Regions from separate parts of the Pseudoalteromonas distincta genome, predicted to be linked through region 2. Evidence: predicted binding sites of a transcription regulator. Region 2 holds the regulator's gene; each other region holds the start of a gene.

Region 1 (10,548 bases), 1.4 Mb from region 2:
TAAGTTGGCGTACTTTAAATTTAGGGCCATCTGCGTCTTTTAAAAGTGCGATTGCTTTAGTACAAATTGCTTCCGCCTCAGCGTAATTTTTTGACTTAACATTTAGTGCGCAGCTATTAAATGATTGCTCAAGTGGCTGTGGCGCTGTTGCAGTTTCAATAACCATTAATTTGTAATCACTTTGATCAGCCATTGCAGCAGCTGAACATGTTAATAGTGAGCTAAGAGCGATAGTTTTGATAAGTGTAAATTTCATGATTAATTTCCTGTAAGTTAAGTCGTACTTGTTGCCGACAACTGAACTTTAGAGAATTAACACAACTCCGACAAACGATTAAAACAAACCTAATAAGTGAAGAAAATTAACCTATAGACCTTAGTCTAATACGTTTAAACTTTTTCTATATATTTAAATAACTTACGCATCAACAATCGTGCCTAAAATCGCTACTTTACGTTTTAAAATGTATATAATTATTTATGCTTTTTTTTAGTTGGTTTTATTTTAAACACCTTACTTTGGCATAGCTGAGTAACTATCAAACAAATTTGTACATTTAATTACATGCAATACTAAGTCATGTATTTATAATTACAGCTCTGGTAACTTTTCATCATTAATGGGTTAACTTTTTTGAAACACATACTTTCTCTTTTTGTTTTATTAAGCACGCTTTTATCATTTAGCCAAAATGCTAACGCAAGGCTTTTGCTCGGTAATGACATGCCTAACACCGGTATGTTTATAAAATCAGAATTTAATGGCGATAGCAGCATTACATCTGCGGGTGTAGAAATGATGGTTAAACAAAATTACAGTAACTTTGGTGTTGTTTTTACAAGCGCAATTGGCGCGGCTGTAATCGATAATAAACAAGGCGAGCAAGAAGAATTTATAACGTGGGACAATGGCATGAAGCTTGGTTATTTTAATGACTTTTTTATATACGCCGAGCTTGGCTTAGATCTGTTCGAACTCGCCTTTAAAAACGATAGAGGCGATAACACCTACCAAATAGAAAAATCGAACAACGACATAGACGGTTACGCAGGTATAGGAGCGGGTTATCACTTTAAGCCATTTAAAATAGAAGTATTTACTCGAGCACGCCAATTAGATGGCGACTACTGGGAAGCACAAGAACATATTTACAGCGGTGTGCAGCTCAGCTTTACGTTTTAATTGCCCTTTTTTTTATAAGAAAAATAAAAAGCGTGTGAAATACAGCTATTTCACACGCTTTTTAAAAAAATTATATTTAACGGATAGTTTTGGCTACTTTACCAATACTCAAACCCTGAATTAAAATAGAAAACACCACAACCGCATAAGTAAGAGCCAACAAAATATCGCGCTCGTTCCCATCAGGTAATTGCAATACCAGTGCCACCGAAATACCACCGCGCAAGCCACCCCAGGTTAAAACTTTCCACGCGCCAGATGGCAACTCTAATTGCTTATTAAATGTAGTGGTTGTTATACCCACAACAATTAAACGTGCCATTAACGCTATTAAAATTGTTAAGCCACCAGCAATAAACAAATTACTCGAAAATGCAATCATGACGACTTCAAGCCCTATGAGTACAAATAAAATGGCATTTAAAATTTCGTCAATCAGTTCCCAAAATAAATCAACGTAGTGGCGTGTTTTATCGCTCATAGCCATACTACGACCATGATTGCCCACCATTAGCCCCATCATTACCATTGCAAGTGGGCCCGACAGATGCCAATGGCTTGCAAGTGCATAACCACCAATAACGCCCGCTAAAGTAAGGAGTACTTCTTCTTGGTAACTATCAATACTTTTAAGTAAGTAATATAAAATACCACCTAATACCAAACCAAAAACAATACCGCCACCGGCTTCTACCGCCAGCGTGTGCGCTACATAATAAGTTGTAGGAATATCACCACTTGATAAAACACCCAATAAAAGCACAAAAATAACCACGCCAATACCATCGTTAAACAACGATTCACCCGCAATCACGGTTTCAATACTTTTAGGCGCACCCGCAGATTGTAAAATCCCCATTACCGCAATCGGATCGGTTGGCGAAATTAATGCGCCAAATAGTAAACACCAAATAAACGCTAAATCAAAACCAAGCAAAGGAAGTACTAAATAAAGCGCACCAGCAATAATAACCGTTGATAGCAACGTACCAACACAGGCCAAAATACCTATTGGCAATTTATAGCGCCTTAAGTCGCTAACATTTACGTGCAGCGCCCCAGCAAAAAGCAGCATTGAGAGCATGCCATCGAGCAAAACTTCAGTAAAATCTAACTGATCGAGCAAGCTCACTTCGTAATCTATAAGATCATCAAACCCTAAAAAGCCCAAAAATATAGCGCCGATAGATAAAAGCATCGAAATAACCATAACGCCAATGGTTGTTGGCAAGCCAATAAAGCGATGGTTTACATAGGTGAGTAACGCGGTAATTGATAAAAATATCGCACTTATTTCAAGTACGCTTAGGCTGGTTCCTGGTGCCATGGTTTAAATCTCAATATTTATTTAATGATGCCTTGCTCAAAATAAGCAAAGCAGAAGGGTTATTATTTTTTATACGGTTATCTCGCATTATATTCGCGTAGCCTAAACAAGCATACCCAAAATATTAATTATAAATACACCCTACTCTGTTAACGTATTTAAAGTATTAACTCACGCGTTAAATAAAACAAAAAAACCCATGTTAGGAATTAACCTAACATGGGCTTTTTTACTCTCGCTATTTTATTACATGCTTTTGGTAAGCACTTTATAAAAGCGTTTATAAAGTGCTTATAAAGAAAGCTCTTCTTTAGCGCGAGTTAAGTTGTGCGATACCATTGTACTTGTCGACATTTGGTTTGCTTCGTATAAATCAGCAAGGCCAGCAGTGTCGTTGTTCGCTTTTAAACGTGCAACACCACGGTTGCTTAATGCGAATGACGTAAGTTGGCGTACTTTAAATTTAGGGCCATCTGCGTCTTTTAAAAGCGCAATTGCTTTAGTACAAATTGTTTCAGCTTCTGCATAATTTTTTGACTTAACATTCAGTGCACAGCTGTTAAATGATTGCTCAAGTGGCTGTGGCGCTGTTGCAGTTTCAATAACCATTAATTTGTAATCACTTTGCTCAGCCATTGCAGCAGCTGAACATGTAAGTAGTGAGCTAAGAGCGATAGTTTTGATAAGAGTAAGTTTCATGGTCGTAGTCCTGTTATGCCAATTGTTTAAATTAGTGAGCTTTTTTAGCGTCAAGAAAATAGCTTAATAACAAGGCAAAAATTATGAAATATAGTCGTTCTATATAAGTAATTTTTAACGCAGTTAGTGAGTTATTTAATTAGCTAAAATGATCATGTTTTAATAAAATTGGTATTAGTTAAGCCGTGCTTGTTGCCGACAACTGAACTTTAGAGAATTAACACAAAACCGACAAACGATTAAAACAAACCTAATAAGTGAATAAATCTAACCTATAGACTTTAGTCTAATGCCAAATTACTAATTTACGGCAATTGGTATTTATACAATCAGCAAACAAACCAACACCTTATTTAGTGCGTTCAAGTAACTTAACTACTTGGGCTACAACCATTTCTGGCTCATCTTTTTGCGGGTAGTGATAGCTTTTATTTGTTATTACTATTTCACCTTGAGGAAATGCATTAGCCCACTTTGAATGTAAGTCGCCCCACATTTCACGCGCTTTGTCGGTAAAAAATAATACAGATGGCTTTTTATACTTTTTAACTGAGGCAATTACTGTCACGGGTATATCAGTAATTTGTGGATAATTAGGTAGCGAGCGTTTTGCCCAAAAATCTAAATACTGATTCGACATTCCATTTTTCATATCGTCGAGCTTTATTACTGCAATTTCTTTTTCAGCGCGTGGCAAATCAATCGCGCGCATAATATCTACATCGTGCTCTGATGCAGGCTCAATTAACATCAACGCTTTAATATGATTAGGGTATGTTGCAGCAAATACACGCGCAATATAAGCACCATAAGAATGCGCAACATACACAACAGGCTCTTCTATTTTCAGTGTTTTGAGTAATAATACAGCCTCAGCTGCATATTCTTCTGAGCTATAGTTTTTCTTTACTTGTGCAGAATCACCATTACCAATACGAGAATACCGTATAACTTTACCGTGCTTGGTAAGTGATTCAAAAACCGGGTCCCAATCACTTAAACCAGCAGAACCGCCCGCTTCAAGTAAAATTGTATGTTTACCTTTACCAGCTAGCTCGTATTCAAGGTCAAAGCCATTTACTTGAACTTTAGCCAGTCCAGCTAAGGCGCTATGTGAGATTAAAAGTGAGCAATAAATAATAACTTTTATTAATGATTTCATTGTTATAAATAGGAAGTGTCATTGAAATAATCTTACAATATTAAGCATTTTTATGTATAGTTTCTAGTAATATTAGGTACAAATAAAATTAGATCCTTTAGAGTTTAAAATACGTGAGCATGGTACTTAAGTTTAATGAGCATGATGTGGGTTTGTAGACCTTGAAGCAAAGTACTTTCTCGGTTCGTATGTACTAGCCCCACCTAAACGATAACTAAGCTACTTTTAAACAACTCATTATTGAAAATGGCCACAAGTTCCTAAAAGCCGCCAACCCCAACTGGCCAGAGCAACTAATACCGATTAATGGTAATTGCACGTTGGTGGGAAAAGTTATATTTACGGGTAAGTCACTTTGAAAATAAGGAAATAACATGAATATTGCAGAGATGGAATTAGACGTTTTTTTGTCGCGACACAATATTACTGCCGAAGATTTTGAAAAATGCGAACTTGACTGGGAATTAATACAAGCAATTGGTGCTGACCATCAATCAAAAGTACAGGGACTTGAAGATCTTGCGGATTCTTACGCAAAAAAAATTCAAAGCTTTAATAATGTTCACTCTGTTCGTTGGAGAATTAAAGATCCTGAGCACTTGATGGTAAAAATCATTCGTAAAACTACAAAAGATTCAGGCTATTACAAAGAAAAATATCTAGCTATATCTGTTGAAAATTATTTTAATGAAATTACTGATTTAATAGGTATTCGCGCATTACATCTATTCAAACAAGACTGTTTCGAAATAATTGATTCACTTGATGAAACATGGGAAAAAAAAGAAAATATTACAGTATATATTCGTAAAGGTGATCAAGATGACGATTTTAGTGATTGGAATGTAGAGCATCATAAAGCTGGTTATCGTTCAATTCACTTTATATTCTCAGACAAGCCATATAAAAAACTAGAGGTTTGTACTGAGGTTCAAGTTCGAACAATCTTTGAAGAAGGCTGGAGCGAGATTGACCATAAAATTAGATATCCAAATTTTTCTGATAACCAAGATATTGCCACTTTTCTTAACATATTTAATCGTTTAGCTGGTAGTGCTGACGAAATGGGCTCATTTGTAAAAGCTTTGAGCACTATGATTCAAGATAGAGATGCTGAAGTTAAAAAACTAGAAAATGAAAATACCAAGCATAAAGATAAAATTACAGAGCTATTAGATGAGCTCAAAGAAAAGACAAAATCGCCGGAAGTCTCTAAATTAGTGAGTAATTTAGAGACAGAACTTGTAGCTTCTAATATCTATAGCTACATGCATAATAGTGCTAACTTAAACTCGATTGTTAAATCAGGTAAAGATATGGCTAATGCCTTCCAATCATTCAACAAATATAAATCCGTAGTCGATCAAATAACAGAAATGTCTAACTTGAAGCGTAACTTATAAATCTGTTGTATTTTTATCAATAAAATATCTATTCTTTTACCAAATAAAGATACAAAAGGCCCGCTAAATGCGGGCTTTTTTAAGCTACATCGTAAATGTTTAATGCGTCATAAATTTTTTGTAGTAACTTCTTATCTACTTGTTCATTGTTTATAATTTCTATCAACCTATGCTCTTGAACTTTCATCACCGTTAAAAAATCCCACTGCAAATCGACTTCCTCTTTTGTAATTGGAGCGTCTATATATTTGCCATCGAATATTTTGCGAATCGCTTTTCTCGCTCTTACACTATTAGACATTGTTTTACCTCAAACATTAAAAACATATTTTGTCACTTATCTTTATTGCAATGAAGCATGAGCACTGCTTTTATATACAGTTAAAGCTATAATTAGCTTAGTTATAGCTTTAAGAAAGAATATGCTTATTCAAAATGTATTAATTGGCCCTGAAGTAAATAAGTTAGAGAAAACAATCGATGCTAACTTTTTAAGTAATTCAACATTTGTTGGCCGCGCTAGCGGTAGAAGTATGGAAGGCGTTGGGATATTTGATGGCGATGTACTCATTATTGATAGAGCAAAAATAGTTAAAAATTACGATATAATCGTAGCCTGCTTAAATGGTCAATTTATTTGTAAAGTTGCTGACTTAAAAAACAATTTATTGCTTTCAGCTAGCTCTGACCACAGTCCTGTTAAACTAACTAAGTTTGACCAGTACAATATTGAAGGTGTTGTAACTCAATCAATTAGAATGCACAGAGTTAACTTAAAACTAGGTTAGGCTACTACTTACATAAGCTTTAAAAAAGGCTTCTCTTTTACAATCACTTTTGTTCTATCTAATTCATTAAGCTCATTCGTATTTATGTTTAGTAAATTAGCTTCAACTTCAAATATGGCTTTTTGTGCTTCTTTATCAACACTCAACACTTTAACTTTTGCAAAAGTTTCGGCCTGTTGAGATCTAACAAGCGCCTCACCATCAAGATCACCAAATACAAAAAAGTTAGCATTATTTTTTGATTTTGATACAAACTCAACACCCTGCTTCATATCTTTCTTTTTTATCGCAAATGCATGAAAGTCGTTGTCGTTTTTACCAAATGAAATAACGACAGACTCATCTGGGCCTTGTAACAAATTTAATGTATCAACGCTTATATAAAGTATCTTCTGTTGAAAATCATAAATCTGGGAATAAATTATCAAAACTATAAATATTACGGAGGTAATTATTTTCATGGGAATGCGCTCTAATTAATATATTTTATACTATTTAGAGCATAGTTCATGAAAGGAAGAGTGTTCGTTGATGTCAGGAAAGTGTTAGAAACAGATAGTGGCTACCTTAAAAATTTACTGGGAGAATTTTTTAGATGCTAGGTTTTTCCGAAACACCACACTAGCACCTAATAATGAGATGCCAATTGCAAAAGCTATTCTTAGTTTATGTGAATTTAATTTTTTAATTAAATCAGGGTTTTCTAAAAGGTAATTTATTGCTTCATTGCTATTAGGGAAGATCTTTTCTGTCATATCAATAGGATGGTTTAAATCTAGCATTTTTGATACAGCTTGTTCTATTAAAACAGTTTCGCTAGTGTTCATCATTACACGGATAAGATTGCCGTTCATTTGAGAAAAAATGGTGTAAATTTCATCAACATGGTTTTCAAATTTGAAAGCCATAACTTCGTGTGCAATCAAATTTCTTAGTTTTCTTAGTTCATGTACTGCTAGATAGAGATCTTTTGGAATCAAATGACACAAATAAGCGATGTCAAGTTTAGATGACAATTCACCAAGAACCCCACGACCATCAAAAATGCGTTTTTTAATTTTAGTATTGGCATCATTTGGAGTAATAGTGTCGAATAGTGAAGTAAGTTCTTGATCGATCGCAGAAGCCCCAATTAGAACACACCCCATATCAGATTCATTAACCAATAAAGAATAATGCCTATGGAAAAATGCATCTGCTTTTTTATCATCAAATAAGTATGCCAAACTTGAAAACTCCTCGGTACGCCTACTAGACTGTAGAATAAGACCTATAGCAAAATTCAATTAAAAAATGAGTTCCTGTAATTTACTCTAAGCGTCTTTAAAGCATTAGGTAATGCATTTGGAACCCATAAAACAGTCTATTTTCTTCAACAAGAGTAACTCTACAGCCTCAACTCCTTGCTAAGCTGAAAATAATGGTTGGCTATAATCGCGAGGCGATGGCCAATTGTTATTTTTCCGTTTAAGCAACTTGTCACATTGCTGTTTATAAATGTTATTTTGTATCAATAACTTCAAATACGTATTTAAGATATTCTGAAAACTTTAAACTAGAAGAACACTCAGTATCTCCATAGTATTCTTCAGCAAAATCACCTAAACTTTGTATGTTTGATAAATCAATACCACCAGTTTTTTTTTCAAGACTAGCTTCGAGTTTATTAGGATACAGGTAATAATAGTTAATTAATTCAATGTCTAATTTAATCTCTGCTACAACAACTCGTGTTGCAGCATTTTCAATATATTCGTAAGTATAATAATCTTCATTTTTCAAAATTGTTTCATAATTGACATTTGCAACAGTTAATTCATCTTGTGAGGAATTAATAAGTTCATCCATCATTTCATATTCATTGGGGTATGACTCTGACATATATTTCCTAGATAATGATGCCAATGGAGGCGTTATGATTAAATTGCTGGATAGTTAGGGCAATCATCGCTCACAACCGACATCATAGATTTTAACATTTTAAAGTGCTCAAATCGCTTTAGACCCCACATAACAGCATAGTTATGACTGATTGTATGTGTATAAGCATTTTGCAAAATTAACAATTCCATCCCATCAGCTTTAACGTAATCACTCATTCTGATCCCGTAAACTAATGAATTTTGAGCCGTTAATTTTGCCCCATTGTGTTTAACCATGTGATTGACGGCAATACAACTTGCTATTTTTTGGACTTTTCGATTTTTGACCTTAAAACCTTCAGAAGCAAAAATAGATTGCACTTCCTTATGTAATTATCATTGGATGAAGCTTCATTTGAAAGAGCTGAAGCAGATAATATTAAGAACGCCAAAACTAGATATTTACTTATGATTATCCTTTAATCATAACAGCTTTATCAGAGGACAATCTCTCTCTTTTAACAGAAAACGTCCTTATTTTGTGAACTTATATCAATAACAAATAGTGTAAGTTATTGCCAGCTTTAAATATTATGCTTACTGCCGCTTATTTAAACATGTGGAAAGGGGTGAGTTTCCTCTTATTATTACAAAATTAATGATTATTATCTTAATGGACGGTTACCGCTGCCAGTTCGACCAAACTAGTTTTTAACAAGCTCATTTCCTATTGCTTTATCTATTAACTGGCAATAAAGCTCGTACTCTTCTAACAGCTCTTTTATCCAATCCTGTTTGTTGTATGTGGCAATTACTCAGCGCATTGTATGGCCTAACATTTTTTCGGACAAATGTGTTGCCACTCCATTCTCACTGAGCAATGTTGAAAGTGGGCGGCGTGCATCGTGCGATAAATACTTAGGCATTTTGTATTTTTCAAATAAGTGATCCCACATTCGGCAACAATAATGATTAATATTGTAGATGGTCATTGATTTGTGTGGATTACCACCTAGTATTAAATACCATTTGCGCCTATAAACCACTGCCAGTTTACCTATCATGTTTTCCATCTTGGCTGAACTTAGCCTGCGGATAGCTTTGTTTGTTTTTGAGCTTTCAGGAGGTACTGTCCAAGTGTTTTTAAAGTCGTAATGCTCTCTCTTAGCTAGAGGAACTCCAGATTGCCGTGCCTTTGTTATATGAAATTAACTTTAGTCATATTTCATACTCCGGTGGCTTTAGATCTTTCGATTAATTATCAATTTCACTCTAAATAAACCCAACTAAAACATCATTTCTCACCCAAACCTATAAACTCCCTCGCCCATATGCCATAATCTAAATAATTCAATATTTTAGTAACTTGGCGCGTATTTAGGCGCTTTTAAGTTAACTACTCAGGGTTTTCAGCATGGCATATCAAGAGCAAAATCAAGCAACAATCTATTGGCACGATTATGAGACCCCCAATAAAAATAAGCACCTCAAGGGTCATAAGTAATTTCTGCACACATTTCTGTACGCAGAATTATTTTTAACAATTTTAGAGCTACTTAGAGCTGTAAACTTTATAAAATAAGAGTTATAAGAAAATTTTATAACTCTTTTCGTGGGGCTGGCGATTTTGTCCTGATATAAGCAGGGATGTCAAAAATATCAGATGGCTTTGGCCTAGCTTTGTTAGCTTTTTCCTCAGGCTTTTTATCTTTACTAAAGTTATCAGTAACCATTTTAGTACTGGCTCCCGTAGCAATTACCATTAACTCATAGTTAGTCGCTAGGCTTTCTATTTTTGAAACACCACAAATAACTAACGCGTTTGGGCTTACCTGCTGGCGAACGGTGTCGGTAATAAAGTTATAACTACCTAGTGAAATTTCATCTTTACAGTTCACTTGTATTATCACACCCGTACTTGATGACATATCTACTTGATTAACCAGCGGATTGTTAAGTGCCCCATCAAGTGCAGTAGTAAGCTCGCTTTCTTCATCGCATTTACCAACACCTAGTACTGCATCACCCTGGCAATCCATAATTTTCGCAAAATCGTTTAAATCAACATTAATAAGTCCTTGAAAACACAACATATCGATTAATGATTTTATCAGTGAATGGAGT
Region 2 (10,548 bases):
TGCATTTAGCTTTTATAGCAGTGCAATACAATTTAAAGATGCGCTGCACTTAATCACTATTGGCACAATAGGTATGATGATTTTAGCAATGATGACGCGTGTATCACATGGTCATACAGGGCGGACACTCGCTATTCCCCATTACATGGCTGTTGCTTTTGCGTTTTTGCTTGTGGCCGCTATTACTCGTTCATTACTCCCTTTTATTATTGGGCCTCACCTTGCTTGGCAAATAAGTGCTTTGCTGTGGTTAGTGGCTTTTTCATTATTTTTAATTCACTGCACACCTATATTAACGCGGCGTCGTGTTGATGGGCGTCGTGGTTAGTTCATCCATAGGAAACACATATGTTATCTGATAAAACCATTGAGATTGTAAAAAGCACAGTTCCGTTATTAGCGCAGGCGGGTACGGTTGTTACCGATCATTTTTATAAGCGTTTATTTAGCCATAATCCTGAGCTTAAAAATATTTTTAATATGGCGAATCAAGATACAGGTCGTCAGCAATTTGCACTTTTTAATGCATTGGCTGCGTATGCACAAAATATTGATAATTTAGCCGTATTAAAAGAAGCGCTAACACGTATTAATCATAAGCATACCAGCTTGAATATTTTACCTGAGCATTACCCTATTGTAGGTGCACACTTAATTGGTACGCTTAAAGAGCTTCTTCCTGAGCAATTTACTCCCGATGTTGAATACGCTTGGCGCGAAGCTTACGGCGTACTTGCTGATATTTGTATAACCGAAGAAGCTGCTTTGTATGAGCACAGTAAAAATAAACACGGTGGTTGGGCGGGAACTCGCCAATTTGAAATAACCAACAAACAGGCTGAATCAGAACTAGTAACGAGTTTTACACTTACGCCAGTTGATGGCGAAGCTGTTATTACACATAAACCAGGGCAGTATTTAGGTATTAAAGTTAAGCCAGAGGGCGCTGAATATGAAGAAATTCGCCAGTATTCTATTTCACAAAAAAGTAACGCTAAAAACTACCGTATTAGTGTTAAAAAAGAGCTACAGCCAAAGCCTGGCATGGTGTCTAATCATTTACACTCATTAGAGCAAGGCACTATTGTTGAGCTATACCCGCCGGCAGGAGACTTCTTTTTACGTAATAATACAAGTCCAGCGGTACTCATTTCAGCAGGTGTTGGGCAAACGCCAATGCTGGCTATGCTTGAAACGTTATTAAGTGACAACTCTAATCAAGAGATTATGTATTTACATGCCTGCGAAAATACTCAGCAGCATTCGTTTTCAAAATATTTAAATGAGTTAAATGCAGTTTATAACCGCTTACAAACAATGACGTGGTTTAACCAAGCGACAGAGGGCGCTGACTTTACTGGGTTAATGAACCTAAACGCAGTACAAGCACAGCTACCATTGAGTAATGGTGACTTTTATATATGTGGTCCTGCCGGTTTTATGGCATTTATAAAAAACCAGTTACTTGAGTTAGGTGTTAAAAACGAGCAGATTCATTATGAAGTGTTTGGTCCGCATCAAGACTTGTAATAACGCTTTAAAATAGAAAAAGGCGCGCAGCGGTGTGCTGCGCGCCTTTTTATAAACGCTAATAAAGTGCCTTATAACTCTTTACAGGTCACACCTTCAAGTACTGTAGTAAGCTCTTTTTTAGGATAGTAAAGCTCGCATTGGTTATTACGTAGCTGCAAAATAAACTTTTCAGATTTTATATTATGCGCGCCCATAATTACTCTGCCATCAGACCCTTTACTCATTGCATGATCAATTAGCAGTTCGCTACGTTTAGTAAATACGGAATCGGAAAGTGTTACTAATGCGCCTCCCTTAGCTTGTTGAATTGCCTGTTGTAGTGTTGTAATAACGCTGGGATTAACGCTCGTTAATATAGCGGGTTTAGCGGGCTCACTATTTACACTTTGGCATCCTCCCAAAGCGAATAAGGTAGCTAATGGGAGTAATAATTTAGCCATTACCTTTCCTCACTCAGTGTTGGCCAAGTTAAGTCCATATTACGCTGGGTAAATTGCTCAGGCATATTTAAAGGAATGAGAGATTCACGAGAGCTTGAAAAATTAGCTGGCTCTGCTTTTGCAGCAGCCGTTCTAATTGGGCAATTGCCATTTTCAACATGAAATAATGCGGTGGCTAAAACGGCCTCGTCACTGTCGCCTAACTGATGATCAAAGTCGTCCTCAATTTCACAACCTTGAACATCAGCATCAAATTGTGGCGTAGGGGTTGGTGTAAAACCCGCAGCGTATTCGCCAAATCCTTTGCTATTTACGCCACTAAATTGAATAGTGTAATAGGTTGTTGCGCAGTTATGAGTTGGGGTAAAGCCATAGGGCTTACCGCAGGTTGTGTCGCCAATTAAAATAACTTCTGCGTCTATACCTTTTAAACCATTAATAAAAGCTTCTGATGCCGAACAGGTGCCTGATGTGCTTAATACATAAACCTTTGATAGGTTTAAATCAGGTAGGTTTTCACCTGTGCTAAAAAAAGTAGAGTAATCTATTTCTTCATCAATAAATGGAAAAGGTGAATCAACGGGTTGTTTATCGTTTTGTTGAGTTTGATAATAAAAGCGGTTGTTAACGTTGGCATTACCGGCAACCATATAAGCCAATTGTGCCGACAGTGCTAATAAACCACCACCGTTATATCTAAAGTCGATTACAAGCTCATCAATACCATCGGTTTTAAACTTATTTACCGCATCAATAAGCCCTTCTTGGGCAATGCTTATATGGCTATTAAATTGCATGTAACCCACGCTTAAACCATTTACGGTTGTAATCGTTTTAACATTTTGAACCGGTGTTTGTTCAATATTGCCAGCGGTTACATTAAATGTTTTTTCGGCGCCATCGTTACTGCGTACAACAATAGTATGTGAGTCGCCGTTAGTTGGGCTAAATAAGCCTTCGTTAAGCGTATCTACACCCGACTGTGTATTGGTATTAATGCTAACACCGTCAACTGAAAGTACAGTATCACCACGTTGAAAGCCTATTTGGCTTGCAGGTGAATCATCTTCAAGATAAGCGACGCGTAAAATACGGTCGGCTGTATCGCCAATAAACGCCCAATTTATACCGTAACCAGAAGTAACGCCCGATTGCGCTTCTTGAAAGTAATCTTCAGTAGGTTCTGAAAAATGAAAGTTATCTTTTTTTGCACCTGAGTCGGTAAGCTGCTCTGTTTTTAATTGGGCAAAATAATCTGCTACTGTGGCAAAGCTTTCAGGATCGTTATCGGCAATCTCATCATACCAAAGGTAGGTTTCGTCGCTCCAAGAGCGAAGCCAGAGTTTTTCGTAAAGGGCAGAACCTGCTTGATCTGGGTAAGGCTCGTTGTTATTAAAGGGATCATTACCCGTACGCGGGGTTTCGCAAAAGTTTTTTAAATCGTTAGAGGGTTCAAATACACCCGCAGTCCATGTTGGACTGCTACTAACAGGTGTTGTAACTACAGGGGCTGAGTCGATACCGCTACCGCCGCCGCCACAACCGGTCAAAGCAAAGCCCGCAAATGCAGTGAAAATGGCAAGCGAGGTTTTATTATTTTTAAACATAGGTAAGGGCTTTTTTTGTAAATAAGTTGTTTAAAATATTACAACACTCGCTCGTTTATTCAACATTTATAACTTTGATTTATGTAAATGAGTGTTAAAGCTTAGAGCTTGCTCGCACTACTTGTATCTGCGAATGCTTGCTTTTTCCACGCATTAAATAACTTTTGCTGTTTATCAGAGATTTTTAAACCGTATGTTTTCTGCATGTAAGCGTAAGTGTCGGCTATACGTTTACGTGCATAGACAGGCGGTTCAACTACACGTTGCTTAAAGTTTACTTTTACTTCGCAGCGACCATACTGTGTGGCGTTTTCGCTAAGCATGCCAAAACGATAATTAGAGCGATCGGCATTAATTTCGCCAATAGCTGGCGCTAAGTTATTTATATCAGCTTCCATTTTTCTAAATTTAGCACTTACTTTACGGCAGTTTTTACGTCCGCCATCTTGCCAACATTGTAGCTGATGACCAAATTCCCACGCCGGAACAATATGTTCCCACTCAATGCGTAGTGCTCGCACATTTACTTTGCCTGAGCGGGTAAGTGTATTTCGAGGAATGTAACCACAGTTAGAAGGATCAGGAATGAGTTTTTTGCCTTCTTTTTTAATATCACAGCCGCAGTAAATGCTTTTGGCGTTGTCAGGTAGGGTTTTAATTAAATGTCTTTTAGCCGTTGAAAAACGGGTAAATTGTTCGGCTGATACCGAAACGCACACACAACAAGCCAATAAGGCCAGAATAAATCGAGTCATATCCATCACAAATGTGAACTACAGGAATAGGCAGTTTAAAGCCTTGAAGATAAAAGATAAAGTTAACTTAAGGCCTACGCTTATATTAATAAAAAGTGCCTGATTAATTTTTTACTCAAAGTTATTTTCACTATTCATTTATTTCTCACTATTTATCGTATTTTAACCACACAAGGTTACCCGTTAAGGAGTATGCTTAAAGCTTACTCAATATGAGGATTTGGATTGCAAATGAAATTTGTTGATTATTATGCAGTGCTTGGAATATCGCCTGATGCAGATGATAAAGCGGTTAAAGTAGCTTATAAAAAGTTAGCCAGAAAATATCACCCAGATGTAAGCAAAGAGCCTCAAGCAGAAGATAAGTTTAAAGAAATAGCAGAAGCTTACGAAGTCATCCATAACAAAGAAGAACGCACTAAATACGACGAGTTACGTCGTCACCAACAAAATCGTGCTCGTCAACAGCAAGGCCATTATGGTGGTAACAATGCCTCTTCGCAAAGTAATTATCAGCAAAGCGATCCTCAAACCGACCAAGAGTTTTCTGACTTTATTAATTCAATGTTTGGCGGAGCTGGTGGATTCGATCGTTCCGGGCAGAGCAGAAGTAACGCCGCTCGCGCGCAAAAAGGACAAGATGTGGAAATAGAGTTCCCAATTTTTCTTGAAGAGACTTTAGTTGATACCGTGAAGCCTGTTGAGTTTATGTTACCGCAGCGAGACAGCAGTGGCCGTGTCACTGAAATTAAAAAATCACTTAAAGTGAAAATTCCTGCAGGCTCAGTAAATGGCGAGCGAATTCGACTAAAAGGGCAAGGCGGATTAGGGTCAGCGAATGGGCAAAATGGCGACTTGTATTTACAAATTAGTTTAGTGCCTCACCCATTATTTGATGTTGAGGGTCATAACCTAAATATAGTTGTCCCTCTTGCACCATGGGAAGCGGCTCTTGGTACAAAGCTAAATTTACCTACGTTGACAGGTAATATCCAATTAACTATTCCTTCTAATAGTCAGTCTGGTCAACGCTTGCGTATTAAAGGTAAGGGATTAATGAGTAAAAAAGCTAAAGGTGACTTATTTGCTGTGCTTAAAATTGTTAATCCAACATCTGTTGATGATACCAGTAAAAAACTTTGGGAAGAATTAGCCGAAAAAGCTCACTTTAATCCCCGTAATAACTGGAGCAAGCCATAATGCAAATTATCGTGACACAAAAGGACGATTTACTTACTAGTAAAGAGCTATGTTTGAGTAGTGATATTAGCGAAGCAATTTTATATGAGCTAGTTGAGCATAATATTGCGGTTCCAATTGAGGGGGAGCATGTTACGCAGTGGCAATTTACGGTATCTGCAGTGACCTTAGTTAAAAAAGCGGCCCGTATCCAACATGACTTTTCGTTAGATTGGTCGGCAATAGCTTTAGTTTTACAATTGCTGGATGAGCGTGATGAGTTGATTTTCGAAAACGAAATGTTAAAGCGACATTTGAGTCGATTTAAGCACTTGGAATAAAATAAGCCCTAGGCTTATTTACTCTTTGATAAGTGGGCGCTAGCTCTCAAAAACCAATATGACTACTTTGATTTATTCTTATTTTTAATTCGGATAAATCGTTTTAGTCGTATATTTTGTATAAGTAGTAATATTCCACTTAAACAAAAAAGTACACTGGTTGCTGAAAAGCTAATAAGCAGTGGATTATTAAAATTCTCTCGCTCATCGTAATCCATAATATGTAACATCCAAAAAAAGTCGAATATTCGCCATAGCGTGCTGCGAACGGTGACAACTTTGCCGTTATTTTCTGACAAGTACAGTGTTGTGTTAAAAGTGTCGTCAAATTGGACCTGCCAAACATTGGTTTCATATCCGACTTCCCGCGTACCTTGCTTTAGTAGTACAACGCTTGTTACTTGAGCGTCAATAAGTAAGTGTGCTTTAGCATTTGCGGTAATTTGTATTTTAGTTGGCGGTTCAAATGGTCGGCCTGTTATGCCATTGAAGCTTTGCTGCTCGTTATTACTAAAGACAGTAATAAGTGGTGTAGTTAAAAAGTTCTCAAAAATTATTTGTGTTGGATTAGCCACCTGAGAGGCAATATCGTCAAGGGAGGCAACATAATCAGCCTGCGTAAATGGGTTATTAAGAGTACGTGTTGCAAGATGCTCCCCATGAACTTTATCAAGAGGGATTGCACTCATAATGAAACCACCTAGTAACCATGCTAAAATTTGTAGTGCTAATAAATAACCTAACCATTTATGTAACTTGCGAGCATGTTTAAATATTTTTTTATTCATGTTTTAGTCTTATTATTTTTAGAGGCTAGTTTATTACATTAATGGGATAAGTTACTGCGACATTTTGTCGCAGTTTAAACTATAGCTTACTGTAATCATTTAAAAATAAAAAAGATTACACTTAAATCCCTAACATGACTTATCTGTTTAATTGAGCTGGATGTTTGATATCCAGCTAGCTTTAAATGCTAAAAAATACTTAAAAGCTGCGAAATATCCATATAAAGTGGTTAATAGAGCATAGTTGATTTGGTATAACGGTAAAACTGCGTTAAAGTTTGCAATGAAATTATTAGAGGATAAATACGAAACGATGTCGGAAATTCAATTTTTAAATGTAGATCTTGAGCTTGAATCAAAGCAAGATATTAGTTTGCTAGTGGCGGACTTGAAAAAAGTCGCGACGATTTTACATTATGACAAAGACGAATACCGTCAACTAGCGCGTATTGAAGCTACAGGTGAGGTGAGCACACCTGATAAAGCCATAAACCATATATGTGAGCTTATTGAATCGTGTTCGCGTAACGCGCTAAAGCAATGGTTAAGCTGTTCACGTAGAACGTTTGATATTGGTTTTGAATCAGGGACTTCTCCTAAGTGCTTTAATCAAGCCTTAGATGCAGATACATTATTGCGTATATCTGCGATTGGTGCGGGTATGGAAATTACCATTTACCCAATCGAAAAGTAACTATCTTCGCTCTACGACTGCTGCGGTCATTTTTGATACGCAGCACAGCTCATTGCGGCTATTTGTAATTTTTATTTCCCACACTGAACTACGTTTGCCAATATGAAATGCTCTAGCCGTGGCTGTTAAAGTGCCGTTGCGAGATGCTTTTAAATGACTTGCGCTAATCTCCTGCCCTACACAGTAAAATTTAGTAAAATCGACAACAAAGTTAGCGGCATAGCTGGCAACTGTTTCGGCAAGTACAACGTTAGCACCGCCGTGAACCATGCCCATTGGGTTATGATGCTCAGGAATTGCCGGCATTGTGGCAACCAAATAATCATCGCCAATTTCTGTGACTTCTATCCCCATAGTTTTCATTAATGTTCCTTGGCCATTAACGCCTTGCTCTAACTGCTTGCACAGCTCTAAGGTGATGGGCTGGTACCAAATACTCATAATGTCTCCTTTGCATTTTTAATCATTTATAAACTTAGCTTTAGTTATATCCCTAAAATGTACACAAGTGAAATTACTTTAGCTATTTTAAGGCTTAATTTAAATTTGCGATTTTTATTTAACTGTATATACTCACAGTTAAATGTACTGTATGGAAAACCAGTTGTATGCGACCATTAACGAACCGCCAAGCTCAAATACTCGAACTAATTAAAGTTTTTATTAAAGACACTGGTATGCCTCCTACACGTGCTGAAATAGCGCAAACATTAGGTTTTAAAAGTGCCAATGCTGCTGAAGAACATTTAAAAGCACTTGCTAAAAAAGGCGCAATTAAAATGAAACCAGGTGCAAGCCGTGGTATTCAATTAATTGAAGAAGAAGAGCCAGAACAATTAGGTTTACCGCTTATAGGGCGTGTTGCTGCTGGTTCACCTATTTTGGCGCAAGAGCACGTTGAAAGTCACTGCAAAATCGATCCATTAATGTTTAAACCGGCTGCAGATTTTTTACTACGCGTTAACGGTATGAGCATGAAAGATATTGGTATTATGGATGGTGATTTACTTGCAGTACATCGTACTCAAACCGCTGAAAATGGACAAGTTGTTGTTGCTCGCCTAGACGAAGACGTAACTGTAAAACGTCTTGAGAAAGCGGGTCGTAAAGTATTACTTCATGCTGAAAACGACGATTTTGACTCTATTGAAGTAGATCTTGAGAATGAGTCTTTTAATATTGAAGGCTTAGCCGTTGGCGTTATAAGAAACGCTGATTGGATGTGACTTTAAAAATAGCTTTTAAACAAGCAGTTTTATAAATGCGTACTAATTAGTACGCATTTTTGTTTTAAAATTTGTACTAAAAATAGGGCGTAAACCGCCCACTGACTATTTAAGCTGTAAACTTTTTTGCACTTATATCTTCCCCCTCCGAATGCGTTAAACCCCTTTGTTTTGCTCATATTTTGAACTTTCTGTCGCCCAGTTGATTACCGATTTTTATTAATTATTCAATATCACCTGATTGTTTTTTATACTAAAACTTGCTTGTTGTTCGTTTTTTAGCTAATTGTTAATGTGCTGAGCTAATAATAACTCACAGCTTTTTAGTTTTGAGAACACACAATATACACAAACCCGTTGTTGGCGCAGCAAAACCAATCAATATTAAATGAGATTGGCTAAAAAAATAAAAATAACGAATTGGCGTTTAAGCCGTATGCCTCTTCGCTTTGCATTCGCAATAGCATCAAAGGAGCCGTCACATGGGTAAACTGACCTCTACCTTGTGGCTTATATTATGTGTTTTTACGCACCCAGTTTTGGCTAATAGCCAATACAATATGCGCAAAGGCGTAACCGATATAAGCAATAATGTATATCAGCTGCACATGACCATATTTATAATATGTTGTGTGATTGGGGTGATAGTGTTCGCAATTATGTTTTGGGCACTTATTCATCACCGTAAATCTAAAGGGGCTGTACCTGCCCAATTTCACGAAAGCACTAAAGTAGAAATACTTTGGACTGCAATTCCGTTTGTTATTTTAATTGCTATGGCAGTACCAGCCACTAAAACCCTAATTGCAATGGAAGATGCCAGCAAAGCTGATCTCACTATTAAAATTACGGGTTCGCAATGGAAATGGCATTATGAATATATGGGCGAAGATGTAGAGTTCTACTCTATTTTATCTACCCCGCAAGATGAAATCGCGAATCTTGCAGATAAAAATCCTAACTACTTACTTGAGGTTGATAAGCCTCTTGTACTGCCAATAAATCAAAAAGTACGATTTTTAATGACTTCTGACGATGTTATTCACTCTTGGTGGGTACCTGATTTTGCAGTTAAAAAAGATGCGAACCCCGGCTTTATAAACGAAACATGGACGAACATAAACGAAGAAGGTACTTACCGAGGACAATGTGCTGAGTTGTGTGGTAAAGACCATGGCTTTATGCCCGTTGTGGTGGTCGCTAAATCTGAGGCTGATTTTAAAACATGGCTTGCAGATGCAAAGCAGGCGAAGCAGAAAGCTGCGCTGGCAGATGCCGCATTACTTGATAAAACCCTCCCAAAAGAAGAGTTAATGACTTTAGGCGAACAAGTATATATGGCTAATTGTGCAGCGTGCCATCAGCCTACGGGCATGGGCTTACCGGGTGTATTTCCTGCACTTAAAGGCAGTCCTATAGTGCTTGGCGATATAAAAGATCACATTGATGTAGTTATCCATGGACGACCCGGTACGGCAATGCAAGCATTTGCCAAACAGTTATCTATAAAGCAATTAGCAGCGGTTATTACTTATAAACGTAATGCGTGGGGTAATGATACGGGTGATGTTATTCAACCGAGTCAAATACAGGCAGCACTTGATGCCAAAGTGGAGGCGAACTAATGAGTAGCATAGTAGAACAACCTAACGCCAATGAAGCTCATCATGCTCATCACCCAGCTAAAGGTTTTAAACGCTGGCTTTACACAACTAATCATAAAGATATAGGTAGTTTATATTTAATTTTTTCGCTGACCATGTTCTTAATTGGTGGCGCAATGGCTATGGTGATCAGGGCTGAATTATTTCAACCAGGCTTACAGTTGGTCGATCCTCACTTTTTTAATCAAATGACCACCGTGCATGGTTTAATTATGGTGTTTGGTGCGGTTATGCCCGCCTTTACAGGCCTTGCTAACTGGATGATACCACTTATGATTGGCGCGCCAGATATGGCATTGCCAAGAATGAATAACTGGAGCT
Region 3 (10,548 bases), 980 kb from region 2:
GAAAAATGGGCTACAAAGGCCCAATAATTGCGCTCACTGCCGCTACTATGAAAGGCATACATGAGGAGCTTGCTGCACTTGGTTTTAACGATGTAATACCAAAGCCTGTTGATAGCGCGGCTTTATATCAATGTTTGCAAGATTACTTGGTAGCGCCAGAGCATGCACCGCAAGCTAAAGATATAAATTGTAGTAATGGCTTAACCGAGAAAAAGCAGCGCTTTTTACTTGTGGAAGACGATCACGATGCAGCGCAAATTACGCAACTACTTTTAGAAAGTTTAGGCGTTGAAACCGTCATTGCGTCTAGCTGCGCACAATGTTTGCAAATACTTAATCACGACCAGCAATTTAATAAGGTATTGTTAGATATGCATTTACCTGATGGTCGTGGCGTTGACTTAGGTCAGCAAATTAATGAACGATATCCTGAATTACGTTTAGTAATTGTAAGTGGCGCAGAGCCAGATCCAAGAGAAATAAAAGATTTAAATATTGACCGAGTTTTACTTAAACCTATTAATTTGAGCTTACTTGAAACGCTTATTAGCTAGGGCCTGTTTATCTTTCGAGGTTAAATTTACAGCAGTTTGTTTGGTATTTAGGCAAGGCAGAGTCTATGTAGTGTGGTTATTCCCCATAAATAGGCGATAACGTAGCACAAATGCCAAATATGCGCTGCCCGAAGGGTTCTGCCCAGGGGCTATTTACTCTTTGTTGCTCGGTTTTTACTTAGCCCACTAGGTTACAAATCTCGCGCCGCGATTAAATAGCCCCTAGATTGAACAAATTTTAATCCTGAAAGGTCAACAGGTCCAATAACTGAGACATTATTTATATGCATTCAATAAAGTTAGTATCTGAAGAATTAACACCATCAAAAGTAGTGTGTGTTGGGCGTAATTATACCGCACACATTGCAGAGCTAAATAACGAAACGCCAGATCAAATGGTCTTATTTAATAAGCCAAATAGCGCAATTACTAATACGTTATTTGCAGCTCACAACGGCGATACGCTGCATTATGAAACCGAGTTGTGTTTTGTAGTTAAAAATAAAAAATTTGTAGGTGTTGGACTCGGCCTTGATTTAACTAAGCGTACTGTGCAAAGTAAATTAAAAAATAAAGGGCTTCCATGGGAGCGCGCTAAAGCGTTCGACGGCTCTGTAATTTTAACTGATTTTGTAGCGCTAACTGATGCAATGAAGCACTTTACCTTTGAACTTAAAATTAATAATGAAGTGATTCAGCGAGGTGATACTCATTTTATGCTGCACAACCCTGACTCAATTTTACAAGAAATTAGTGAATTTATGAGCTTAGAAGACGGTGATGTAATAATGACAGGTACACCGTCGGGCGTAGGTGAGGTAACAGCTAAAAGTATTTTTGCAGTGGCGCTTTATGCTAATGATCAGTGTTTGCTTGAGCATCAGTGGCAAGTAAGTAAAAATTAATGACTTGCTGTTGGTAGTGTTTATCAAAGTCAGTAAAGGTGGTTTTAAGCCAATTATGCTGACTTTGTTGATACTCAGGCGATTGAAGTACACTATTTTTTAATGCGCGGTTAATTTTTTTAAGGGCTTGCTCTGCAAAATTATTAGGTGCTTTAGCCGCACAACCTATTGCTCCTCTTATAAATTGAATATCATTTTCTGCAATTGGCACACTTTCTATATTCGTATACTCCCCTTGTTTATTAAAGTAATCAGCCATAAACGGGTAATCAATTGAGTAGTCTAAAAAGCCGTGACTCAAGCGTGCTATAACAGCCTGACTTTCATTTTCGCTACTCCAACTTAACGAAGACTCTTTATCTCGTTTTGTATTTTCAATAATTGTATTAATTTTAGTTGTAAATTTACGAGCAGCCGCTTGCCCGTATACATATTGCGGGTCGGTTAATAAATTAATAAGGTGAATAGGCGAGCCGTGCTTTTCTTCTAATTGCGGCTTTAGCTCTTTAGTCGTGATAATTGAAAATGGGGGATATACCGTTGTTGGATTTGAGTAGTTAAGCTGTTGGTTATTATTTTTTTTATAAATAACACACGGAAAACATACATTTTTTCCTTCATTTAAATATTTATTTATACGCTGCTGAGGAACAATTAAGCGGGTATGTTTTACATCAGTTATGGTTCTGATGAGTTGCTCGGTTAGGTTGTCGCAAATTCCACCTTGTGGTGCACTTTCGCTTTTAGTTATATGAAAAGGGGGCGTGTAACTTTGCAGCCAAATAATTTCTTCTAGAGGCTGTACTTTTTGCTCAACGGCGTGCGCGTTAAATACAATTAATAAGCAAAATGCATAGTATCCGTTTTTCAGCATTGATAAGTGTTCGTTGAATTAAGAAAACTTAATAAAAGTATAGTGTTGGTTGTAGTAGGGTCAAATATTTTAGTAAAAAGCAACCTCATTCAAGGCTGCTTTTAACTCATACATGCTTAATAAGGCATCGGATGGTTTCTAAATATGGTGTTAATCTCACTAAGAATTTCGTCGTTTAGCGTTATGCTAAATGCGTCTATATCTTCCTTTAATTGAGCTATAGATGTTGCCCCAATAATTGAAGAAGTTACGCCATCTACTTGGTTACACCATGCTAAGGCTAGTTGTGCTGGAGTAATATTGTTTGCATGAGCCAGATCAACATACTGCTTAGTGGCTTGCTCTGCATTGGGTGTATCTCTAAAAATACCGTTACGCTGCATGAAGGTCCAACGAGAACCTTCTGGGCGAGCACCGTTTAGGTATTTACCCGTTAATAAACCGGCCGCTAAAGGCGACCACGGTAAGTAGGCAATATCTTCGTGTACACATTGTTCTATTAAATACGGCCAGTCTTTAGCGTGCGCTAAGCTAAACTCATTTTGAATAGATACCATACGCGGTAAGTTATGCTCTTTGGCCAAACTTAAAAACTGGCTTATACCCCATGGCGTATCGTCAGATAAACCGCAGTGCTTAATTTTACCTGCTTTGACACATTCATTAAGGTCTTCTAGAATATCAAGCATACTAGCTTGTTGCTCTTGTGTATTTACGTCGGTAAATTTAAGAGTGCCGGGCCATTGTCTGCCAAAGTGAGGGGTAGAGCGGTTTGGCCAATGTAGTTGATATAAATCGATGTAGTCTGTTTGAAGTCGCTTAAGTGAATCATCCACGGCTTCTATTACTGTTTGGCGAGTAATATTGCCGCCATCACGTACCCACGATAATCCATTGCCTGCAATTTTTGTAGCTAGTACCACTTCGCTGCGCTTTTGCTGATTACGCGATAGCCAATTGCCAATAATTTCCTCGGTTTTACCATAGGTCTCTGGCGAAGGAGGTACAGCATACATTTCGGCTGTATCAATAAAGTTTACGCCTTGCTCTAGCGCGTAGGCTATTTGTTCATCAGCGTCGCTTTGAGTATTTTGTTTACCCCAAGTCATACTCCCTAGGCACACTCGAGATACGTTTACGCCACTGCTACCTAGTGGGTTGTATTGCATAAAAATTCCTTAACTAAATTAGTTTTGAGCATGGCTGATTAAAGCCGATAAAAGAGGCTCGGAGATTGGGGCTTTTTGCCCTGTAGTAAAATCAAACATTACAACTTTAGATGCACCCGTAGTTGTTATTGCTTTTTGTGCATGGCTATAAACGGTGTAGTTCATGGTAAAGCGATCTGTTTTAAGATCTGTAATTGTAACGCCTACAGTGAGTGTGTCGGGAAAAGTTACTGGGCGTTTATAGCGAACGTTATTTTCGCTTATTACTGGGCCCACACCGTTTGGGCTTATTGTGTCGAACAGATTTATTTTATTTAAAAAGTCGATTCGGGCTATTTCAAAGTAACGTAAATACACTACATTATTTACGTGTTGTAGCGCATCCATATCAGCCCATGCTACGGTGATATCGGTATGAATAGGGTGCTGATCTTTAAACGTTTGCATTATTTATTGGCCCTTGATTTTCAAAGTACTTAGATTATCAACATGGTGTTACGAGCTCAAGGTAATTAATGGCATGTTTTTTTTATAAGATGATTGTACCTGTTTAATTTTAGGTCTACAGTTAAATTACACAGACACACAAAAACACACACAAAGGTAATAATATGCAGAATATAATTAATTGGTCCTTAGCTTGTTTGGTTTTTATAGCCTCTTTTACCTGTTACGCGATGGGGAATGAATCTGGCGCTATCATTTTAATGTTGGCAGGATTTTTATTTGAGGTTATGTATTGGCTACGTGGTTATAAGAGATCGGAGGACAATAAACACTTTTTTTAATCGTTAACTAGGGCCTGTTGACCTTTCAGGATTAAAATTTGTTCAATCTAGGGGCTATTTAATCGCGGCGCGAGGTTTGTGACCTAGTGGGCTCGATAACTGCTCCTGCGTTATTCTACTGACTTACATCCCTGTAAGAATAAGTAAAAACCGAGCAACAAAGAGTAAATTGCCCCTAGGCAGAACCCTTCGGGCAGCGTATGTTTGGCATTTGTGCTACGTTACCGCCTATTTATGGGGAATAACCACACTACATAGGCTCTGCCTTGCCTAAATACCAAACATACTGCTGCAAATTTAACCTCGAAAGATAAACAGGCCCTAGGCTTGCTTATCGCATGTGATTCAATAATAATAACTGTATAAATAACCAGTTATTATTGTGGTGATGAAGAAGTTTATTCACATAGACATGGATTGCTTTTATGCAGCAGTAGAAATGCGAGATAATCCAAAACTTGCATGTGTACCGCTTGCTATTGGAGGCAATAGCCGACGAGGCGTGCTCTCAACCGCTAACTATATAGCTAGAGAGTATGGCGTACGATCGGCTATGTCGAACTATCATGCTAAACAATTATGCCCCGATTTAGTTATTGTCCCAGGGCGCATGGCTGTATACAAAGAAGCTTCAAACCAAATACGTGAAGTATTTAGCCGCTACACAGACTTAATTGAACCCCTTTCTTTAGACGAAGCCTATCTAGATGTAACAGACAGCACCGCATGTAAAGGCAGTGCCACACTTATTGCACAGCAAATAAGAGCCGATATTTACAATGCTACAGGGCTCACTGCATCAGCAGGTATTGCACCGATTAAATTTATTGCCAAAATAGCCAGTGACGAAAACAAACCGAATGGTCAATTTGTCGTTTTGCCTGATGAGGTTGATGACTTCTTAGCGCAATTACCGCTGGGGAAAATTCCAGGAGTGGGCAAAGTAACGCTCGAAAAGCTAAATTTAAAAGGCTTATATACCGGCAAGGATGTACGTGAAAAAGGCGTTAACTGGATGCAGCAACATGTGGGGAATTTTGGTGTGTCGCTATATCAAAAATGTGCAGGTGAGTATGTTGGTAAAGTATCCACAGATCGCATAAGAAAATCGCTGAGTGTTGAACATACCTACGAGTACAACAAAACAAGTTTGCAAGAGTGCTTAGATGAGCTGCCAAGGTTGTTAGAGGAATTAGTTTTAAGGCTGAATAAACAGCAGTTACAAAATCGTATTAATAAATTGAGTGTTAAGGTGAAGTTTGCAAATTTTGTAGTGACCTCAGCCGATCAGGTATATCACGAGCTAAATACAGAAATATTTGTTCAACTACTTACTAAGGCCTACCAGCGAGGGCTACAACAGCCTGTAAGATTACTTGGCATAGGCGTTGGGATTAAAAACGAGCCAGAACAAAACTTCCAACTTAGTATTCTCGATTAAGCTGTAAAGCCTGTAACTCCAAGTTGCCATTTATTGACAGGTTATGTGATTAGCTCATCGCTCCTTGCTGGTCTTCAATATTTAAATCGACGATAATAGGGGCTTATGTTTTCTAACAGGACCTTATTTATGGCATACCCTCAAGCGGTTAGTGCAAGCCTTGAATGCACATCTCATGATGCGCTTATTATTATTAGTAATGACTTTTCTCAGTTACCAAATAACTCATTACGTGATGCTATTTTAGCTCAAGCAAACGTAGATTCTCGCATCGGTAAGCAAGTTACTTTATTAGTAATTGAAAACAAGCGCGTTGTACTTGCGCCAACCGGTCCGTTAAATAGAGATTACGACGACGTGCGTCGTTATTTTGATGCTGCTAAATTAGCAATTAACGAAGCAAAAGCGTCGGGCTGTGTTAACCCTGCATTATTTTTACCAAATTTAAATGGCGATAGCCGTTATCAGCATGCTTTAGAAGTTGCTTATTTAGGCGCTTGCCAAGCCTTATGGCAGCCATTAGAAGCGCGTGAATATCACGGTGAAAGCATTGAACCAATTACACAGATTGGTTTAGTTGGCGCAAGCGAGCAAACTATTAAAGCTGTTAATGCAATTGCAGCTGGCCAATATGCAGCGCGTGACCTGTGTGGCACTGAACCTGAGCGTATGGCTCCCCCACGTTTTGCTGATTACTGCGTTGAATTGTTTAAAGGCTCAAACATTGCAGTTGACGTAATTGATGATATTGCAGCTATTGATAAAAACTACCCAATGCTAAGTACAGTTGCTCGCGCATCGTATGCAGTTGAGCGCCATCACCCACGTGTTGTCAAGCTTGAATATGTACCAGAGGGCGAAATTACTCGCACACTTATGTTTGTAGGTAAGGGCCTTGTATACGATACAGGCGGTGCAGATTTAAAAGTAGGCGGCCATATGGCAGGCATGAGCCGTGATAAAGGCGGCGCAGCTTCTGTTGCGGGCTTTATGAAAGCCGTTGCTGATTATCAGCCTAAAGGCGTTAAAGTGGTATCGTACTTAGCTGTTGTTCGCAACTCTATTGGCTCAGATTGTTTTGTGCCAGATGAAATTATTACTAGCCGTGAAGGTGTTCGTGTACGTATTGGTAATACCGATGCAGAAGGGCGTTTAGCAATGGGCGACCTGCTTAGCGAAATGAAAGATTTAGCTAAAGGTGAGATTAATCCAACGTTATTTACTGTAGCTACATTAACGGGTCATGCGGCACGTGCAATGGGTCCTTACGGTGCGTATGTTGAAAATGGTCCAGCTCGTAGTGCTGGTGTCTCACGTCAAATAGCTGACCTTGGAGATTTGTGGGCCGATGGCGCTGAAGTATCGCGTTCACGACGTGAAGACTACGACTTTATTAAACCACGTACGCTAGCTGACGATGTCTTATCTAGCAATAACGCAGCATCTGCCGTTACTGCTCGTGGACATCAGTTCCCTATGGCGTTTATGGCTATTGTTGGTGGGCTTGATAAGCACGGTAACGACTCTGCACAGCCTTTACCTTATGTGCATATGGATATTGCAGGTAGCGGTGTTGAAGACGGTGATTGGCAGCATGGTAAGCCAACAGCTGCATCAGTAACGAGCTTGTTTGCACGTTATTGTTTGTAAGCTAAAAACTTACATGTAATAAAAAAGCCCTGTTAATTCAGGGCTTTTGCATTTTATGAGAACGCTATCGATTAATCTAATTTAAAACGATTAACTACGCTCGAAAGACCTTCGCTACTTTGTTTAAGGTTATCACTGGCATCGGTAAGCTGCTTAGTATTATTTAATGATTGCTCAGTTGATTGAGATAGCTCATTAATACGCAAATTAACCTCGTCGGCAGCTTGCGTTTGTTGCTCTGTGGCACGTGCTATTTGGCTGTTCATTTCGGTAATAATTGAAACAAGTCGTTCTATTTCATTAAGTGAAGTATTGGCTGATGACGCCTGCTCCACGGTAGAAACTGAAAGTGCTTGGCTTGATTTAACTGCTTCTACTGCTGCTTTTGCACCTTCTTGTAGTTTAGTGATCATGGTTTGAATTTCGTCAGTACTTTGTCCTGTACGACTGGCCAGTGTTCTTACTTCATCTGCAACAACAGCAAATCCCCGACCATGCTCTCCTGCGCGAGCAGCCTCAATTGCAGCGTTTAATGCAAGTAAGTTTGTTTGTTCTGATATGCTTCTTATTACGTCAAGCACAGAGCCTATATTATGGCTTTCGTTGGCTAAATCTTCTGTTACACGGCTGACTGTTTCAATGTTGCTTGAGAGTGTTTCTATTGCTGTAATTGTTTGCGCAACCACATTTTTACCCGTTGATGCATTTTGTGCTGCATCCTTAGCTGCTTGCTCTGCGGCTTCAGCGTTACGGCTCACATCGTGTATTTGGTGAGTCATTTGCTCCATGGCAGCTGCAACTTGGGTTGAACTATCGTTTTGAAGCTCAATAAATGAGTGGCTTGTTCTACTTGAATCGTCAACTGTATGCGCATGTTCGCTTACATCGTTTGCACTTTGTGCTACATGAACAAGTGACTCTCGCATTTTTAGAGCAAATAAATTAAATGAGCGTGATAGTTCAGATATTTCATCATTACCGGATTCATTTAATTTACGAGTTAAATCGCCTTCGCCTTGTGAAATATCTTTCATCATATCGGCCGCTAAGCGAGTCGGTATTATAATACTCTTACCTATAAAGTAACTAAGTAAAATAACAGCAATAATCATAATTATTGCACTGACGACTATAAGATTACGTTGCTCACTAAATGCTTCGTCAATTGAATCAAGGTAAACACCCGAGCCAATAATCCACTGCCATTGATTAAAACCTTTAACAAATGCGATTTTTTCAACCGGTTTATCTTTACCTGGTTTTGGCCATTTATAAGGGATAAAGCCCTCGCCATCTTTTTTCACTATATTTACCATATCAACAAACAATGATTTGCCGTCAGGGTCTTTGTTATTGGTTAAATCTTTACCATCAAGCGCAGGTTTTATAGGGTGCATAACCATTGTTGGCTGATAATCGTTAATCCAAAAGTAATTGGTTTTGTCGTAGCGTAGTGCTCTTATTGCATTAAGTGCTTGTGATTGAGCTTGTTGTTGAGTGAGAGTGTTATCTTGTTCAAGCGCATAATAGTGCTCGATTATACTGTACGCAGTTTCTACTACATTTTGTGTTTTTATGTATTGCTCGTCTTTTAGCGAACTATATTGATGAGTTAGGCTCGATATACTAAGTATTATTAGTCCAAATACAACGATGGCTATTAACAGTGAAAAACGCTGGGATATACTAAAACTTCGTAGATTAGGCATACATTTATCCTCAAAAAGTGTGCGCTTTAGCGCATAGAATAAGCGTAGCTAAAAAAAGAGTTTAATCTAGGCTTAACGCCTATTAATGCAAAAAAAAGGCTGATTTATCAATCAGCCTTTAGTCTGTTATTACTTTACTTGCTTATTTAACGTCAAAATGGCGATTAAAGAAGTTTGTAATTGTTTGATGTAAGTGTGTTTGCACTTGTTTACCACGTAGACTGTGCTTAGATCCTGGGTAGGTCATCATTTCAAACTGTTTTTCGTTATCTTGCAGTTGTTTAAACAATTTAGTTGAATGCGTAAACAATACGTTGTCATCAGCCATTCCATGATAAATCATTAATGGGCCTTTTAAGCCATCAGCATATGGAAATACTGCGCTGTCTTCATAGCCTTTAGCATTTGTATCGGGGTGACCTAAATAACGCTCTGTGTAATGCGTATCGTATAGAGCCCAATCGGTTACAGGAGCACCCGATACGCCGGCTTGAAAGTAATCGCCCGCTTTAAACATTGTCATAAGCGCCATGTAGCCGCCGTAGCTGTGGCCATAAACACCGATGCGTTGTGGGTCAACGTAATCAAGTGTACGTAAAAACTCTACGCCTTTAATTTGATCGGCAACTTCAACCACACCTAAATGTTTATAAATAGCATCTTCAAACTTTTTACCACGGTTGTACGAACCACGGTTATCCAGTTGAAAAATTACATAACCTTGTTGCGCCATGTACTGAAAGTACAAGTTTTTACTGCGCCAGCTATTCGTTACTCGCTGAGCATGCGGGCCGCCGTATACGTTAACAATAACAGGGTGCTTTTTGCCATCAGCAATGTTGCTAGGCTTAAATAAACGGTAATGCATAACTTGACCATCATCGGCTTTAATTGTGCCGTATTCTGGTTTTGCTAAGTCGCTTAAATAAGGGGTAAGCGGATGGTTACTATCAAGCCTATTTTCTTCAAGCCAGGTAATGAATTCGCCGTTTACTTTACGAAGCGCTGCTGAGTTTGGTTTATTATCAGACGAGCTATTATCGATAAAGGTTTTGTTGTCTTTTGCTAGCACAACATTGTGGTACTGACCTTTTTCGGTAATACGTTTGGCATCGCCTTTTTTAAATAAAGGCGCGCTGTATAAATGGCTTTCAAGCGGTGTATCTTTTCGACCGGCAAAGTAAACAATGCCTTTTTTCTCATCAATACCTTTTAAGCTATCAACAGCCCAGTCACCAGAGGTAATTTGGCGAACAAGTTGACCGTTTGTACGATACAGATATAAATGTTTAAAGCCGTCGCGCTCAGATGCCCATACAAAGTGTTTTTTGTCTTTTAAAAACTCAAGATCAAAATGTAGGTTTATCCACGTTTCGCTGTTTTCGGTCAGTGCTACTTTTTGGGCTTTAGTTTCGCTGTTATAAAAACGCAGTTCTAATTTATGTTGCGAGCGATTTT

What was found. The regulator LexA, encoded in region 2, represses DNA repair genes until DNA is damaged. The targets are predictions, from matches to a motif close to TACTGTATNNNNATACAGTA.
Region 1: the regulator LexA is predicted to act here: its motif matches at 6,138-6,157, upstream of FFU37_RS08460 (LexA family protein).
Region 3: the regulator LexA is predicted to act here: its motif matches at 4,647-4,666, upstream of dinB (DNA polymerase IV).

The regions. Positions count from the first base shown of each region.
Region 1 is NZ_CP040558.1:1,893,746-1,904,293, forward strand. Features, by position in the region: gene FFU37_RS08420 (hypothetical protein) at 1-256, opposite strand, end outside; gene FFU37_RS08425 (hypothetical protein) at 635-1,183, shown strand; gene FFU37_RS08430 (cation:proton antiporter) at 1,260-2,510, opposite strand; gene FFU37_RS08435 (hypothetical protein) at 2,802-3,209, opposite strand; gene FFU37_RS08440 (alpha/beta fold hydrolase) at 3,559-4,371, opposite strand; partial or broken gene FFU37_RS20540 (S24 family peptidase) at 4,485-4,730, shown strand; gene FFU37_RS08450 (RelA/SpoT-related domain-containing protein) at 4,746-5,774, shown strand; gene FFU37_RS08455 (hypothetical protein) at 5,854-6,075, opposite strand; gene FFU37_RS08460 (LexA family protein) at 6,197-6,562, shown strand; gene FFU37_RS08465 (hypothetical protein) at 6,571-7,023, opposite strand; gene FFU37_RS08470 (thioredoxin domain-containing protein) at 7,138-7,788, opposite strand; gene FFU37_RS08475 (hypothetical protein) at 8,063-8,443, opposite strand; gene FFU37_RS08480 (hypothetical protein) at 8,482-8,805, opposite strand; gene FFU37_RS08485 (hypothetical protein) at 9,240-9,488, opposite strand; gene FFU37_RS08490 (cell division protein FtsZ) at 10,023-10,548, opposite strand, start outside.
Region 2 is NZ_CP040558.1:3,256,974-3,267,521, reverse strand. Features, by position in the region: gene FFU37_RS14705 (NnrS family protein) at 1-328, shown strand, start outside; gene hmpA (NO-inducible flavohemoprotein) at 349-1,530, shown strand; gene FFU37_RS14695 (hypothetical protein) at 1,602-1,973, opposite strand; gene FFU37_RS14690 (S41 family peptidase) at 1,973-3,580, opposite strand; gene FFU37_RS14685 (endonuclease) at 3,682-4,335, opposite strand; gene FFU37_RS14680 (DnaJ C-terminal domain-containing protein) at 4,567-5,535, shown strand; gene FFU37_RS14675 (chaperone modulator CbpM) at 5,535-5,855, shown strand; gene FFU37_RS14670 (hypothetical protein) at 5,918-6,643, opposite strand; gene FFU37_RS14665 (hypothetical protein) at 6,957-7,337, shown strand; gene FFU37_RS14660 (PaaI family thioesterase) at 7,338-7,778, opposite strand; gene lexA (transcriptional repressor LexA) at 7,946-8,563, shown strand; gene coxB (cytochrome c oxidase subunit II) at 9,046-10,188, shown strand; gene ctaD (cytochrome c oxidase subunit I) at 10,188-10,548, shown strand, end outside.
Region 3 is NZ_CP040558.1:504,146-514,693, forward strand. Features, by position in the region: gene FFU37_RS02240 (hybrid sensor histidine kinase/response regulator) at 1-554, shown strand, start outside; gene FFU37_RS02245 (fumarylacetoacetate hydrolase family protein) at 839-1,459, shown strand; gene FFU37_RS02250 (ABC transporter substrate-binding protein) at 1,410-2,333, opposite strand; gene FFU37_RS02255 (aldo/keto reductase) at 2,450-3,502, opposite strand; gene FFU37_RS02260 (acyl-CoA thioesterase) at 3,521-3,949, opposite strand; gene dinB (DNA polymerase IV) at 4,679-5,731, shown strand; gene FFU37_RS02270 (M17 family metallopeptidase) at 5,861-7,381, shown strand; gene FFU37_RS02275 (methyl-accepting chemotaxis protein) at 7,453-9,090, opposite strand; gene FFU37_RS02280 (S9 family peptidase) at 9,233-10,548, opposite strand, start outside.